3 regions of the Mycolicibacterium mageritense genome follow, and region 1 is predicted to be linked to each of the others. Evidence: riboswitches for the same ligand, from Rfam matches in the RefSeq annotation. Region 1 holds a riboswitch; each other region holds the start of a gene.
The links. Region 1 has a riboswitch for thiamine pyrophosphate ahead of G6N67_RS04220 (ECF transporter S component). Riboswitches for the same ligand answer to the same signal wherever they lie in the genome.
Positions count from the first base shown of each region.

Region 2: linked by a shared signal. The riboswitch ahead of thiC (phosphomethylpyrimidine synthase ThiC) and the one ahead of G6N67_RS04220 (ECF transporter S component) in region 1 are both predicted to bind thiamine pyrophosphate.
Region 3: linked by a shared signal. The riboswitch ahead of thiO (glycine oxidase ThiO) and the one ahead of G6N67_RS04220 (ECF transporter S component) in region 1 are both predicted to bind thiamine pyrophosphate.

Region 1 covers NZ_AP022567.1:864,342-869,921, forward strand. The annotation lists gene G6N67_RS04200 (PE-PPE domain-containing protein) at 1-1,418, shown strand, start outside; gene G6N67_RS04205 (hypothetical protein) at 1,475-2,128, shown strand; gene G6N67_RS04210 (hypothetical protein) at 2,211-2,873, shown strand; gene G6N67_RS04215 (nucleoside/nucleotide kinase family protein) at 2,907-3,476, shown strand; TPP riboswitch at 3,512-3,621, shown strand; gene G6N67_RS04220 (ECF transporter S component) at 3,612-4,196, shown strand; gene G6N67_RS04225 (ABC transporter ATP-binding protein) at 4,193-5,580, shown strand, end outside.
Region 2 covers NZ_AP022567.1:3,822,982-3,828,561, reverse strand. The annotation lists gene G6N67_RS18360 (DUF5642 family protein) at 1-602, shown strand, start outside; gene G6N67_RS18355 (MFS transporter) at 606-2,363, opposite strand; TPP riboswitch at 2,560-2,669, shown strand; gene thiC (phosphomethylpyrimidine synthase ThiC) at 2,661-4,262, shown strand; gene thiD (bifunctional hydroxymethylpyrimidine kinase/phosphomethylpyrimidine kinase) at 4,259-5,095, shown strand; gene G6N67_RS18340 (alpha/beta hydrolase family protein) at 5,100-5,580, shown strand, end outside.
Region 3 covers NZ_AP022567.1:3,719,707-3,725,286, reverse strand. The annotation lists gene G6N67_RS17860 (ABC transporter permease) at 1-399, opposite strand, end outside; gene G6N67_RS17855 (ABC transporter ATP-binding protein) at 396-1,298, opposite strand; gene thiG (thiazole synthase) at 1,425-2,186, opposite strand; gene thiS (sulfur carrier protein ThiS) at 2,179-2,379, opposite strand; gene thiO (glycine oxidase ThiO) at 2,376-3,383, opposite strand; TPP riboswitch at 3,373-3,485, opposite strand; gene thiE (thiamine phosphate synthase) at 3,521-4,192, shown strand; gene G6N67_RS17830 (NUDIX hydrolase) at 4,176-4,682, opposite strand; gene glnX (protein kinase G-activating protein GlnX) at 4,829-5,580, shown strand, end outside.

The sequences.
Region 1 (5,580 bases):
CCGACGGTAAGCAAGAAGGCAACGGCGGGAACAGCTACGCCGACGACACCGACGACCCGTCAAAGATCCTCAACTTCTCGATCATCGACATCACGGCCGCGTACGACTTCCTGTCGGACGCGCCGACGTCGTTGAATCCGGTGTCGTGGGCGAACTCCGCCATGACGCTCGTGATGCCGACGTACCTCATCCCGGACAACAACGCCGCGGCGTGGGCAGGCGCGCTCGGCTCGTTGGGTCCACTCGGCCCGGGAATCCTGAACGCGCTCGGCGTCACGCTTGATCCGACGGGAGGGCAAGGGACATCGGCGATTCCGATCGTCGACGACATCTTCGATTTCCTTCACATCCCGCCGATTCCCGGCATTGTCGGCACCAACACCTACGTCACGTACAACTCCGGCAACCTCCCATTGCTCGAGCCGTTCCAGGCCGCGCCCCGGCTGCTGAGTTACCTGCCGGGGTTCAACATCACCACACCGGTCAGCTCGTCGTTCGAGGATGCGCTGACGCAGCTTGTCGCGCTGGGCTATCAGGACGTGAATCTCGAAGAGAACAACGGGATTCCGACGTTCACCCGTGGTTTCGACATGGGCGGGGTGCAGGCGGAGATCTGGAAGAGCCCGATCACCAACGAGCAGAGCCTGCAGGTTCCGCAGGCTCTGTTCAACGCCACCATCAACGGCCTCAAGGCCAATCTCCTCTCGCCCGAGAAGCAAGAACTCGTCCTCGGCGGTGCAGACATCGGTGACGCCGTCTACCACAACGCCGCCAGCCTCGCGGTCGCGCACGCGCTGCGCGATGTCCTCAGTCAGGTGCAGACGGGCCTGAACCCCGTCTTCGACGGCGGCGAGAACATCCTTCGGCCGTTCGCCAAGGCGATGGACGGCGTCACAGGCCAGGTCAACACCGCCGTCGACGACACGCGCGCAGGAATCAAACAACAGAACGTCGACCTGCCCAGCACGGTGAACGCGCTCAGCACAGGCCAGTCGCCGAAGATCAATTCGCTGCCGTCGCTCGACAAGCCGTTGCGCACGCTCAACGTGGTCAGCGACGCCGACGAGAACGACGACAAGACCGCAACCGGCACCAAGAAGCCGACACCACTCAAGGATGCCGCGAAAGCCCTTGGCCTGGACCAGGAGTCCGTCAAGGATAGCGAGCTGTCCAAGGGTTTGAAGAAGGTCACCGAGTCGCTCAAGGCCACGCCGAAGCAGGGCCGTCACGCTGCCGATCCGAGCAACCCCGTCAAGAAGTCGGTTCAGGCCACCATCGACAAGGTGCAGAACACCGTCAAGGATGCCGCCGGCAAGGTCGAGAAGGCGGTCAAGGATGCCGCCCCGAAGTCGTCACCGAAGAAGGACACAACGGCCAAGAAAGACTCGGCACCCAAGAAGGACAAGGACGCCGCGTAGCGTCGTGAGCCTGGGCCTGTCGGGGTGGCGGGCCAACCGCCACAAGGAGCCCGCGAGTGAGCTACGACTTCACCGTGCTGATCCCCGAACTGATCGGCACCCATGAAGAGGCGCTGTCCCTGCACAACGCGATGTGCGAGCAGCCGGACACGTCGGTCCCGGACTCCGTGCAACGGTTCATCGATGAACTGAACGCAAAGTACGGCTACCAAAACGACGACGAATCAGGGTTTCTCAGCGTGGCACCCCTCGACGGTGACGCCAGGGGCGCGGTGGTACCGACTTCGATCTGGTCGATACCCGAGAACCGGGCCGCGATGCTGGAGCTGACCCGCGATCACGGGTTCGGCCTCTACGATCCGCAAGTCGGCCGGCTCTACGACCCGCGGGGTCACATCAGGATCACCACGCAGCTCGGCGACGGACACGACGTGCCGTACCTCAGCCCTGGGCTGCTGGCGGAACTGTTCGACCATCCCCACCCTGAGAATCCGTGGGTCATCATCGAACGCCGTGACCACCACTACATCCAATCCAGATTCACGCCGGGCGAGCTGGTGGAGGTCGAGCATCGCCGCGGCGGCCCCGACCACCACTACGGCGCGGTGACGGCGGATCGTCAACTGGCCCAACGGGTGTTGTGGGGCTGGGCGACCGGGAGCACCGATTGGGAGTCGGCGCTGCAGTGGACGCCGATGGACTTCACCTGAACAAGCGATCATCAACTTCATAGATGGCTTGGATTACAAACGTTCATTGGACTAGATGATGTGGCGCTGGTCGACTGGCTGCATGACCATCACCGACTACTCGACCGACGCTCGCCCCTCCAGCGTGGGTCAGCGAATGGCCGCCGCACTGAACGGCTGGCGGTTGACGTGGATCCTGATCATCGCGGTCGCGATCATCACCGCCATCGCAGCGACTGCCGTCGGCGGGGCGAACGGCGCCAACCTCGGCATCCGCATCACCGCTCGCACGTCGGCCATCTTGTTCCTGCTTGCGTTCACCGCGTCGTCGCTGTACCAGCTATGGCCGACCGCCACCACCAAGTGGATTCGCCGTAACCGGCGCTACCTCGGTGTGGCCTTCGCCGGATCGCACGTCGTGCACGCGGCCTGCATCGTCGCCACAGTCGTTCTCAACACGCAGCGATTCGAGGCGGGCGTCGAACACACGCCGCGCGGTGTCTACGTCCTCGACACCATCGGATATGTCTTCCTCATCGCCTTGACCATCACGTCGTTCGACCGCGTCGCCAAGCGGATGCGATACGCGACGTGGAAGCGACTGCACCTCACCGGAAGCTACATCATCTGGTTCACGTTCTTCATCGCCTACTGGCGCCGCGGAATCACCTACCCGGAGTATTACGGACCGTTCCTGTTGATCGTCGTGGCGGCTCTCATCATCCGGTTCATCGCGAAGGCGCAACGACCAGGAAAGCGCGGGTAGGCCGAGTGCCACGCGCCGCTACGATCGCGGGCGATGACCGGTGCGTGGACGATCCCTGATCGGGTGTGCGAACTGGCGGCCGCCGACGCCGCCACGGTGCTGATCGACGGCCGTTCGGGGTCAGGCAAGTCGGTGCTGGCCGACGAGCTGCTGCGGCGGTTGCCGTCGGCCACGCTGGTGCGCCTCGACGACATCTACCCCGGCTGGGACGGCCTGGTCTGGACCGTCGACCACGTGCGCAGCGAACTGCTGGAGCCGCGCGCCGCCGGCAGGCCGGGACGGTGGCAACGCTGGAACTGGTCGACCAGCGCCCCGGACGGATGGGGCACGGTGGCCCCCGACCAACGGTTGATCGTCGAGGGCGTCGGGGCCCTGACCGCCGCCAACCGGGCACTGGCCGATCTCGGCATCTGGGTGGACGCGCCCGATGACCTCCGCAAGGAGCGGGCCCTGGCCCGCGACGGCGACACCTACCGGCCCCACTGGGATCGGTGGGCGGCCCAGGAAGTCGAGTACATCGCCCGGTACGCGCCGCGGACCGCGGCCGACTACGTCGTCACCGACACCGCGCAGGGCTGGCAGTGGACCGGTAACCCGGCGTAGCGAGCGTTGACCCGTCTGCTCTAGCTTTGAAGCACAACAAACACACGGGAGTGCACAGCGAGTGCGCTGAGAGGACGGCTAACGGCCGTCGACCGTACGAACCTGTCCGGGTAATGCCGGCGTAGGGAGATGATCATGATGCGTTGGCGAGTTGTCGACATCGTGGTGGCCAGCGTGCTCGCGGTGGCCGCAGGTCTGGTTTTCGTGTTCTGGAACATCGCTTCCAACCCGCTGACAGCTCCGCTCACCGCGCTGCTGCCGGGGCTGCAGGCCCTGGCCGGGGGTGGCTGGCTGTTCGCCGGTGTCCTCACCGCGCTGGTGATCCACAAGCCGGGCGCCGCGCTGTATGGCGAGGTGGTCGCGGCCACGGTCTCTGCGCTCGTCGGCAACCAGTGGGGTGTGTTGACCATCGAGTCGGGCCTCGTGCAGGGCCTGGGCGCCGAGCTGGTCTTCGCGATCTTCTTGTACCGGCGGTGGAACCTTCCGGTGGCCGCTCTTGCGGGCGCGGCAGCGGGCCTGGCGCTCGCGATCAACGACCTGATCCTGTGGTACCCGGGGTCGACGACGGCGTTCGCCGCGATCTACACGGTGTCGGCGATCGTCTCCGGCACGGTCATCGCCGGCGTGCTGTCGTGGTACGTGGTCAAGGCACTGGCGAAGACCGGTGCGTTGAGCCGGTTCGATTCGGGGAGAGCGGTTCCCAGCTCCGCACCGCAATGAGCCCGGTGGGCGCCAGGGTCCGAGCGGAAGGCTGGGGCTGGCAACACGCCGGGCAAAGTCGTTGGGCGGTACGCGATCTGGACCTTACGATCGCTCCCGGTGAGCGGGTACTGCTGCTGGGCGCGTCGGGATCGGGGAAATCGACACTGCTGCACGGCATGGCCGGTCTGCTGGGCAGTTCTGACGAGGGCCACGAGTCAGGCCGAATCCTGGTCGACGACGCACGTCCGAGTGAGCAACGCCGACGCATCGGCATGGTGCTGCAGGATCCCGACTCGCAGGTGATCCTGTCCCGCGTCGGCGACGACGTGGCATTCGGCATGGAGAACTTCGCTGTACCCCGCACGCAGATCTGGCCACGCGTGCACGACGCGCTGCGCTCGGTGGGGCTGAATCTTCCTGTCCAGCAAGATACTTCCCAACTGTCGGGTGGACAGAAGCAGCGGCTGGCGCTCGCGGGCGTCCTCGCGATGAATCCGGGTCTGATCCTGCTCGACGAACCCACGGCCAACCTCGACCCGGCCGGCGTGATCGAGGTCCGTGACGCTGTCGCAGCCGCAGCAGAGCTGACGGGCGCCACCGTCGTCGTCGTCGAACATCGCACGGGCGTCTGGCTACCCGTCATCGATCGGGTCGTCGTGTTGGGCGCCGACGGCAGCGTCGTCGCGGACGGACCACCGGAATCCACGGTCCATGCCCAACACGACCACCTTGTGCACGCCGGGATCTGGGTTCCCGACACGCCTGTCCCCCAACTGGTTCGGCACCGGACCGCGACCGAGCCGTTGCTGACGGCCGAGAAGCTGGCCGTGGGGTACCGGTCGGCACCGCCCGTGCGTGAGGCGCTCGACTTCGAAATCGCTTCGGGCCGAGTCACTGCCGTCACCGGGCCCAACGGTTCGGGCAAGTCGACGCTTGCGCTCACGTTGGGTGGCCTGCTGCCACCCCGCGGCGGCACCCTCACCGCGCTGCCGAACTTCGCCCCGTCCGCCAAGAACCGCGAACCGGCCCGGTGGCGATCCAAAGAACTACTCACCCGCATCGCGAGCGTGTTCCAGGATCCCGAACACCAGTTCCTCACGGGCTCGGTGCGCGACGAGATATCCCTCGGCGCACGGGCACTCAAACGCGATACCGCGCTCGGCGAGGACTTGTTGTCCAGGCTGCGGCTGGACCACCTCGCCGACCGCAACCCTTACACGTTGTCCGGTGGCGAGAAGCGGCGTCTGTCGGTAGCGACGGTCCTCATCACGCGGCCACGCGTCATCGTCCTCGACGAGCCGACCTTCGGGCAGGACCGCCGTACATGGGAGGAGCTGCTCCGGCTGCTCGCCGAGATTGCCGATGACGGCACCGCCGTCGTCGCGATCACCCACGACGCCGA
Region 2 (5,580 bases), 3.0 Mb from region 1:
CGACCGGCAGTTCACCGGCCGCATCGGCGCCCGCGGTCGAGCCCGCGGGCGGCTACGACATCACCCGAATTCACGAGCTGCAGAACCAGTTTCCGCCCGGCTACACGGTGAAGCCGCTGCCCCCGATCACCCTTACGCAGGAACAGGTCGACCAGTTGGGCGGGTTGTCGGGCGCCATGCCGTTCACGTTCGATCCCCCGCACTGCGACACGATGCTCAAACCGGTGCCCGCGACGGCGGGGGCCCGGTCGGAAGGCCTCGACGCGCAGGGCGTCGAACCCATCACCGTGATCGCAGTCCAGTCTCCGACCCCGGCACGTAGCGAGGTCGGCGCGGGTTGCGACCATGTCAGTGTCCGGTCACCCGGTGTCGCGGAGGGCACCGTCGAGCGCATTGCCGGACCGGACATCAGCGGAGCCGACACCATGGGCGTGCGGATCCATCTCAACGTCAACCTCAAGCAGACCACCCGATCGATGGACCGCTACACGTTCGTGGCCACGCTCAGCCCGACCACGGCCGTCGTCGTCCAGGGCGATGCCAACGCCGACGTGCTACAGGATCTACTCACCAAATCGGTTGCGGCGCTGCGATATCAGTGAGCGTCACGCCGCGTTGTCGGCTCCGGCCTCCGTGCCGTAGCGCCCCGCGTTGAACATCGACGCGATCGCACCGATCACCATCATCACCGCGGCGGCGACGAACACCACCGTGAGCCCGGAGTGGAACGGCTCGGTGATGAGCCGCGGGAAGAACTCCTGACCCGTGAGCACGTCGGCGTTGACCCCGGGCTGCTGCAGCGCGTGCGACGGTGCGAGCAGCTCGGCGATCGGGTTGTAGCCCAGGAACGCCGCGAAAAGGCTGCCGACCGGCGGCAGCTGCGCGACGTCCTGCGCCACGGCGGGGGCGACACCTTGCTGTTCCAACCCGGCGCTCATCGCGCTGGGCAGGGTTCCGGCCAGTCCGATGATCATGAGCGAGAAGAAGATCCCGATCGACAGTGACGAGCCCGCATTGAAGAACGTCGCCCGCACGCCCGACGCCGCACCGCGTTCGGCGGCGGGCACCGATGACATGATCGCGGCCGTGTTGGGTGCGGTGAAGATGCCGCCGCCGAGCCCATTGAGGAACACCAGGGCCGCGAACAGCCAGTAGTTGAAGTCGACCGGGATCATCACCAGGGCGACGAACGTGACGGCCATCAGCAGCATGCCGCCGACGGTGAACGGGCGGGCGCCGTAGCGGTCTGACAGCGTCCCGGCCAACGGGCCCGACACCAGGAAGCCGATGGTCATCGGCAGCATGTAGATGCCCGCCCACAGCGGTGTCGACTCGAAGCTGTATCCGTGCAGCGGCAGCCAAATGCCCTGCAACCAGATGATGAGCATGAACTGCAGGCCACCGCGTCCCACCGAGGACATCAGCCCCGCCAGGTTGCCCATGCCGAACGCGGCCGAGCGGAAGAGCCTGATGTTCATCATCGGATGCTCGACGTGCAGCTCGATGAAACAGAACGCGACCAGAAGCAGCACTCCGCCGATGATCGAACCCAGCACCCATGGGTTGGTCCAGCCCGTGGTCGAGTCGCCGTAGGGCTGGATGCCGTACGTGATGCCGGTCAGCAGCACCGTCAGACCGATGCCGAACGTCAGGGTGCCCGCCCAGTCCAGCCGGCCGGGGCTGCGTACCCCGAGTTCACGCAGCGACCGGTAGCTCCAGATGGTGCCGAGGATGCCGACCGGGACACCCACCCAGAAGATGGCCCGCCAGTCCCATTCGGAGAGCACCCCACCGATGAGCAGTCCGAGGAACGAACCCGCGACCGCGGCGACCATGTTGACGCCGAGCGCCATGCCGCGCTGGTTGGCGGGGAACGCGTCGGTGAGGATCGCCGACGACGACGCCATGAGCATCGCCCCGCCGACGCCCTGCACGACGCGCCAGGCGATCAGCCACACCGCGCCGCCACCGAGGTCGAACGGATCGATCGACAGTGCGATCGCGGCGACCGTGAACACCACGAATCCGAGGTTGTAGATGCGGACGCGGCCGTACATGTCGCCGAGCCGGCCGAACAGCACCACGAGCACCGCGGTCACCACGAGGTAGCCCATGAGCATCCACAGCAGGTAGCTGACGTTGGCCGGCGCCAGCGGGTTGAGCCCGATGCCGCGGAAGATCGCGGGCAGTGAGATCAGCACGATCGAGGCGTTGATGGTCGCCATCAACGTGCCGAGGGTGGTGTTGGACAGCGCGATCCACTTGTACAGCGGGTGGTCGTGATCCATGCGCACGCGTCGGCGCGCGGTCTCGGCTGCAGCGGTGTCGGTGGCGGTGTCGGTTTCGGATCCAGTCGTCGTCATATCTGCCGTCATGTCGGTGGAAGTCAAGCCTGTCGTGATCTGTCGTCGGGTTCGCACAACCCAGAACACATATATTAGCTATGCAAATCAACGAACGGCAATTCGTGCCGCCGCACCGGGCCACCTGGCAATTCACTGGGAACCGCAATCCGGTTCCCCCGGCCGTACCGACTGCGCTAGGTTGGGCACTGCCAGAAACAAACCACGCGGGAGCGCGCACCGAGCGCGCTGAGAGGACGGGTAGGCCCGTCGACCGTAAGAACCTGACCGGGTAATGCCGGCGTAGGGAGATTTTTCATGAGCAGTGCTGTTGTTGTCGACGCCTCCGTGACCACCGGCCCCATCACCGGTAGCACCAAGATCTACGTCGACGGGGTGCCGTTCCGCAGGGTCAATCTGACCAACGGTGAGCACCTCGACCTCTACGACACCTCGGGTCCGTACACCGACGAGGACGCCACCATCGACCTCACCAAGGGTCTGCCGCCCCGCCCAGGGGTGGTGCGCGACCGCGGCACCCAGCTGCAACGTGCACGTGCCGGCGAGATCACCGCCGAGATGGCGTTCATCGCTGCGCGCGAAGGGGTTTCGCCGGAGCTTGTGCGCGACGAGGTCGCCAGGGGCCGGGCCGTGATCCCCGCCAACCACAACCACCCCGAGAGCGAGCCGATGATCATCGGCAAGGCGTTCGCGGTGAAAGTCAATGCCAACATCGGCAATTCGGCGGTCACCAGCTCCATCGGTGAAGAGGTCGACAAGATGGTGTGGGCCACCCGCTGGGGCGCCGACACCATCATGGACCTGTCCACCGGCCGCAACATCCATGAGACCCGCGAGTGGATCCTGCGCAACTCCCCCGTCCCGGTCGGCACCGTGCCGATCTACCAGGCGCTGGAGAAGGTCAACGGCGATCCCACCAAGATGACGTGGGAGCTCTACCGCGACACCGTGATCGAGCAGTGCGAGCAGGGCGTCGACTACATGACGGTGCACGCAGGCGTGCTGCTGCGCTACATCCCGCTGACCGTCAACCGGGTCACCGGCATCGTGAGCCGCGGCGGGTCGATCATGGCGGCCTGGTGCCTCGCGCATCATCAGGAGTCGTTCCTGTACACCAACTTCCACGAACTGTGCGAGATCCTGGCCCGCTATGACGTGACGTTCTCCCTGGGTGACGGCCTGCGCCCCGGGTCGATCGCCGACGCCAACGACGAGGCCCAGTTCGCCGAGCTGCGTACGCTCGGTGAACTCACCAAGATCGCGAAGTCCCATGGCGTGCAGGTGATGATCGAAGGCCCCGGCCACGTGCCGATGCACAAGATCGTCGAGAACGTGCGGCTGGAGGAGGAACTCTGCGAAGAGGCCCCGTTCTACACGCTGGGCCCGCTGGCGACCGACATCGCGCCGGCCTATGACCACATCACGTCGGCCATCGGCGCGGCGATCATCGCCCAGGCCGGCACCGCGATGCTGTGCTACGTCACGCCCAAGGAACACCTGGGCCTGCCGGATCGCAAGGACGTCAAGGACGGCGTGATCGCCTACAAGATCGCCGCACACGCCGCCGACCTCGCCAAGGGCCACCCACGGGCCCAAGAACGCGACGACGCGTTGTCCAAGGCGCGCTTCGAGTTCCGCTGGCATGACCAGTTCGCACTGTCGCTGGATCCGGACACCGCCCGGGAGTTCCACGACGAGACGCTGCCGGCCGAACCCGCCAAGACCGCGCACTTCTGCTCGATGTGCGGGCCCAAGTTCTGCTCGATGCGGATCACCCAAGATATCCGGGATGCCTACCCCAATGGAGTGCCCGACGAGATCGCGCAGGGCATGGCGGAGAAATCGCAGGAGTTCGCCGACCACGGCAACAGGGTGTATCTACCACTGGCAACGTCATGAATTTCCTTCCGCTGACCCCGCCGGGCCAGACGCCGCACCGGGTGATGACCATCGCCGGGTCGGATTCCGGTGGCGGTGCAGGCATCCAGGCCGACATGCGTACGTTCGCGATGCTCGGCCTGCACGGCCTGGTCACCGTGACTGCGGTGACCGTGCAGAACTCCGTGGGCGTCAAGGGTTTTCACGAGGTTCCGCTGGACGTGATCTCGGACCAGCTCGAGGCCGTGGCCTCCGACATCGGGTTGCAGGCCGCCAAGACCGGCATGCTCGCGTCGTCGGCGATCATCGAGACCGTCGCCGAGACGTGGGACCAGCTGAGCCTCGACGCACCGCTGGTGGTGGATCCGGTGTGCGCGTCGATGCACGGTGACCCGCTGCTGCATCCCAGCGCACTGGATGCCCTGCGCACCAGGCTGTTTCCGCTCGCCACGCTCGTCACTCCGAACCTCGACGAGGTCCGGTTGCTCACCGGTATCGACGTCGTGGACACCGCGACGCAGCGTGACGCCGCCAAGGCCCTGCACGCGCTCGGCCCGAAATGGGCGCTGGTCAAGGGCGGCCACCTGCGGACCTCGACGCGTGCCCCGGACCTGTTGTTCGACGGCACCGAGTTCCACGAGTTCGACGCGGAACGCATCGACACCGGCCATGACCACGGTGCGGGCGACACCCTTGCGGCGGCCACGGCGAGCGCGCTGGCACACGGCTGTTCGGTGCCCGACGCGGTGGCCTTCGCCAAGCAGTGGGTGACCGAATGCCTGCGGGCGGCCTATCCGCTGGGCCACGGCCACGGCCCGGTGTCGGCGCTCTTCAGGCTTACCGCTCTAGATTGAACGGATGAAGCTCGACCAGATCCTGACCGCGGTCGACGGTGTCGCGCACCAACCCGACACCACCCCGACAGGCATCGTCGTCCTCACGCACGGTGCCGGCGGCAATCGCGATTCCCCGATGCTGGTCCGGATCTGCGACGAGTGGGCGTCGCGCGGCTGGCTCGCGATCCGCTACAACCTGCCGTACCGGCGGCGCAGGCCGAAAGGCCCGCCCTCGGGATCAGCCGCGGGTGACCAGGACGGGATCGGCGAGGCCATCCGGCTGGCCCGCACGCTCACCGAGGGCCCGGTGATGGCCGGCGGGCATTCCTATGGCGGGCGCATGACCTCGATGGTGGCGGCCGACGGCGCCGGACCGGACGTGCTGACGCTGTTCTCCTATCCGCTGCATCCGCCCGGAAAGCCGGAACGCGCCCGCACCGAGCACCTGCCCCGCATCGACGTGCCGACGGTGTTCACGCATGGCAGCGCCGATTCGTTCGGCA
Region 3 (5,580 bases), 2.9 Mb from region 1:
CTGAGTTCCTGCGGTGGGTTCGGCGATCACGCGGGCCGCCAGCACCGCGACGATCACCATCACAGCCGCGCACAGCGAGGAAAACGCCGCCGCCACAACGGCTTTTGCGATCAGCACGACGGTGCGGTTGGGCGTGGCCAGGAATGTGGTGCGGACCAGCCCACTGCGGTATTCGCCCGTCATGGTCATCGAGGACAGCACCATCAACACCGGCACCCCGAACACCGCGACACCCAAGGCGGCTTTCTCCGGTGGCAGCGAAGCCGCGCTGTAGGCCGACCAACCCTGCAGGGCCGCCACCGCGAGACTGATGACCGCGACACCGAGCACCGACCACAGCGGCGAGCGGGTGGTGGACAGCTTGATGCGTTCGGCGTCGAGCGCCGCCAGCGCGCTCACTGGGCCGCCCGGTAGTCGACGGCGTCATCGGTGAGTTTCAAGTACGCCTCCTCCAGCGATCCCTGCCGCGCACTGAGCTCGTGCAGGGTGATGGCGTTGCGCGCGGCCAACTCACCGATCACCTCGATCGCGACGCCGTGCACGGTCATCGTGTCGCCGTCCGTTTCGGCCTGCAGTCCGGCGTCGGACAGCACCTGCGCGAGGGTTTCGAGTTGCGGGCTGCGCACCCGGACCGTGTCGGCCGCGGAGCCCTTGACGAACTCCTCGACCGTGGTCGAGGCGATCAGCTTGCCCTGCCCGATCACCACCAATCGGTCGGCGGTGTTGGCCATCTCGGCCAGCAGGTGGCTGGACACGAACACCGTGCGGCCTTCGGCGGCCAGTTTGCGCATCAAGGTGCGCACCCAGTGGATGCCCTCCGGGTCCAGACCGTTGACCGGTTCGTCGAACAGCAGCACCGGCGGGTCACCCAACAGCGCTGCCGCGATGCCGAGCCGTTGGCTCATGCCGAGCGACAGTGTGCCCGCGGTGCGATCCCCCACCGATTCGAGCCCGACCATGTCGAGCACCTCGTCGACCCGCGTGGAGTCGATCCGGTTGGCCGCAGCGATCCAGCGGAGGTGGTTGCGGGCGCTGCGGTTCGGGTGCGCCTGCCGCGCGTCGAGCAGCGCACCGACGGTCCGCAGTGGGTCGCGCAGCTCGCGGTAGGCCTTGCCGTCGATGGTCGCGGTGCCCGAGGTCGGGTGGTCCAGGCCCAGGATCAACCGCATGGTGGTGGTCTTGCCTGCACCGTTGGGTCCGAGAAAGCCGGTGACCACCCCCGGTTCGACCGAGCAGGTCAGATCGTCGACGGCGCGGTGGGTTCCGTAGAGCTTGGTCAGCCCGGCTAGTTCGATCATCGCCGTCCAGTATTGCCATGTTCGGCCGTGAGCGTCACCGCCACACCCGCCGAGCACCCTCATGACCACGATTGACTCTGCCACCAAGGTCTGAAAAGGCGAGTGGCGAACACCACCGCAGCAGACTCAAAGCAACGACGGGCTCGACGCCTGCGCCCAGAAGCGTTTGGGAATCCGCCCGGCCTGGCGCGCCAGGTAGCCCGCGGTCACGGCGGCCGCCATCGCCGCGGCCATGGTCGGCGGGTCGGCGGCGCGCGTGACGGCCGAGGCCAGCAGCACTGCGTCGCAACCCAACTCCATCGCGAGCGCGGCGTCGGACGCGGTGCCGATGCCTGCGTCGAGGATCACCGGCACACCCGCCGCCTCGACGATCATCTCGATGTTGTGCGGGTTGGAGATGCCGAGCCCGGTGCCGATCGGCGCGCCCAGCGGCATGACGGCCGCGCATCCGGTGTCCTCCAGCCGCCGGGCCAGCACCGGGTCGTCGTTGGTGTAGGGCAGCACGACGAATCCGTCGTCCACCAATTGCTCGGCGGCGCGCACCAATTCGATGGCGTCGGGCAGCAGGGTGCGCTCGTCGGCGATGACCTCGAGTTTGACCAGATCGGTGCCCAGCGCCTCGCGGGCCAGCTGCGCGGTCAGCACGGCCTCGGCCGCGCCGCGACAACCCGCGGTGTTGGGCAGGGCCGCAATGCCGAGCCGGTTGAGCAGATCCAGCACGCCGGTGCCGGTCTCGGCGTCGACGCGGCGCATCGCGACCGTGGTCAGCTCGGTGCCCGACGCCACCAGCGCTTCTTCCAGCACTGCCAGGTTCGGCGCCCCGCCGGTTCCCATGATGAGGCGGGAACCGAACTCGCGGCCGCCGATGGTGAGCACGGAATCAGCCACCCTGCACCGCCGTCACGACCTCGATGCGCGCGCCGTCGGCCAGCGTGCGATCCCATTCCGACCGCGGCAGCACCGACCAGTCCAGCGCGACCGCGATGCCCTTTTCCGGAAAACCGCGGTTTTCCAGCAGCTTCGCGATGGTGGTCTGGGAATCCACCTCGACCATTTCGTCATTGACCGTGATGGTGATCATTTCGCTCCCACGCTCACCTCGAGTTCAGCCGCGATCCGCTCTGCGGTCCACGGCGCCAACAAAAATCCGTTGCGGCCGTGCCCCGCGGCCACCAGGGTGCGGGCGTCGACACGTTCGACGATCGGCACACCGTCGGGCGACATGGGCCGCAGGCCTGCCGCGGTCTCGGCGAGCTCGTACTCACCCAGCGCAGGCATGATCGTGCACGCGTCGTCGAGCAGGTCACGCACGCCGGTCACGACGGGCGCGGTGTCCCGGCCGTGCTCGTACTGCGTGGCACCCACCACGACGCCGTCGGCCCGCGGCACCAGGTACACGGGCCTGCCGTGTACGCGGGCCCGAATCACGCGCTGCGGCACCGGCATACACCCCTTGCGCCAACGCAGCCGCAACACCTCGCCCTTGACGGGGCGCACCGGGAGCCCCGGCACGAGTTTCGGCGCGTCGATGCCGTTGGCGATCACCACGGTGTCGGCGTCGTCCACCTCGGCGAGTTCCGACACCGCGGGCGCCCAGCACACGCCGAGCCGCCGGCAGTGCTCGGCCAGCGCGTCGACCACCCGGCGGTTGTCGACCGCGAGCTCGGTGGTGGCCCGGAACCCATGCCGGATGCCCTGCGCCAACAGCGGCTCGACATCACGCGCGGCCGTGGTCAACTCGACGGGGTGGCCCTGGCCGGCCAGCCATTCTGCGACCGTGCGCAGGTCGGCGACGTCGGCCCGGTCGACCGCCACCACCAGTGATTCCCGCGCCGTCACCACGTCGGGCGGCAGGCCCTCCAGGAAACCCGAATGCCACAGCCGGAGCGATTCCAGCCCGATCTGCAGCAGGTGTTCCTCGCCCGGCCAGCCCTCGCTGTGCGGGGCCAGCATGCCGCCGGCCACCCACGATGCGCCGCGCTCGGTCGCGGCATGCAGCCGCACGGTCCAGCCATCGAGGGCAGCACGCCGTGCCACGGACAGCCCGATGACACCGCCGCCGACGACGGCCATGGTTCGCGCCATTTCAGCTCCCTTCGCCGGCATGACCCGGATCAGGTGTGACGGTAAGGGCCGGTCGTACGCCCACTCTCAGCCCCCGTGCCTGGGACTCCCGCGTTGCCAGTCCAGGGTACTCGGCAGCCACGCGATAGCGTCGCGGTGTGGAGCAACCCGCCGATCGCCTGCAGCAAGCCAGCCTGTACCTGTGCACCGACGCTCGCCGCGAACGCGGTGACCTGGCGGAATTCGCCGACGCCGCGCTGGCCGGCGGGGTGGATCTGATCCAGCTGCGGGACAAGGGCTCGGCCGGGGAGCAGCAGTTCGGCCCGCTGGAGGCGCGCCAGGAACTGGACGCGCTCGCGGTGCTGGCCGATGCCGCGCGTCGGCACGGCGCGCTGCTGGCGGTCAACGACCGTGCCGACATCGCGCGCGCGGCCGGCGCCGACGTGCTGCACCTCGGCCAGGACGACCTGCCGCTCGACGTGGCGCGCGACATCATCGGCGAGCGCCCGGTGATCGGCCGGTCCACGCACGATGCCGATCAGGTCGCCGCGGCCATCGAAGAAGAGGTCGATTACTTCTGCGTCGGGCCGTGCTGGCCCACCCCCACCAAACCCGGCCGCCACGCGCCCGGCCTGGACCTGGTCCGGAACGCGGCGGCACGAAACCCGGCCAAGCCGTGGTTCGCGATCGGCGGGATCGACAAGCAGCGACTGCCCGAGGTGCTCGACGCCGGGGCCCGGCGCATCGTGGTGGTGCGCGCGATCACCGCGGCCGAGGATCCCCGCGCGGCCGCCGCGGCGCTCAAGGCGCGGCTTACCGCGAACGGTTGACGCGCAGCGGGATGGTGGCCGTGACGTCCCGCAACTGCGGCCAGCTGGCCGCGAAGCCGGGGTGCAGCGGAAGCTCGGCCACCTCGTCCTCGGCGACCCAGCGCAACTCCGAGCTCTCGCGGTTGGGCACGGTCTCCAGGAGTTCGGTCGCGTCGGCGATGACGGTCGTGTAGGTCCAGCGCGTGCCGCCCGCCCCGACCACCTCGGCGGTGATGACGGTGGTCCGGACACTCAACTGCTCGGCCGCCAACCCGGCCTCCTCGTGCGCTTCGCGTACCGCGGCCTCTTCGGGCGTCTCGTGACTGTCGCGTGCACCGCCCGGCAGCGCCCAGGTGCCGCCCTGATGACTCCATGGCGCCCGATGTTGCAGGAGCACCGCGGCACTTCCGTCCGGCCACGGCGCGCGCAGCAGCAGACCGGCCGCACCGTGGCGGCCCCAGAACCGGGCACCGCTGTCGGATACCACCCAGCCGTCCCCGTCGCCACGCACCCGTACAGGATAAGGAACACGAACCGATTCGGTGGATCCCAAACCGCGGCCGCGCCTCTGAGAAACTCTTAGAATTCTTTTATACAGTTGGGCACAGCCCGTACGAGACCCGGTAGGTATCGAAACTTGATGAGGTTCGCGCTCAGGTGACTGTGGAGTTGGCACATCCCTCGACCGAGCCGCTCGCGTCCCGGTCACCTACCACCCCTGCCCACCCGCGCTGGTGGTTCCTGTGGACCACGCCGGGCCGCATCCTGACGATCGGTCTGGTGCTGTCGGCGCTCGTGATCGCGAGCGCCTTCGCGACGTCCACCACGGTCAACGACCGGCAGCAGGCGTTGACGACGGTGCTCGACCACACCGAGCCGTTGTCGTTCGCGGCCGGTCAGCTGTACACGACGCTTTCGGTGGCCGACGCCGCGGCAGCCACTGCCTTCATCGCGGGAGCCGAACCGCGGGATGTGCGGCAGCGCTACGAGCAGGCCATCACCGACGCCGCGAGCGCCGTCACCCGGGCGTCCAGCGGACTGACCGACGAAGCGCTCGTGCAGCTGCTCGGCCGCATCAACGCACGGCTCGCGGTTTACACCGGGCTGGTCGAAACCGCCCGCACCAACAACCGCGCAGGAAATCCCGTCGGGTCGTCGTACCTGTCGGAGGCGTCGGCCATGATGCAGACGCAGATCCTGCCCGATGCGCAACGACTCTACGAACAGACCTCGGCGCGGGTGGACGCGGAAACCACGGCGTCGACCCGCATCCCGGCGCCCGTGATGCTCGTGGTGCTCGCGACCCTGATGTTCGGGGCGTTCGCCAACCGGTGGCTGGCCCGGCGGACCCGGCGCCGCGTCAACATCGGATTCGTCGCCGGCGGCCTGGCCGTGCTGATCATGTTGAT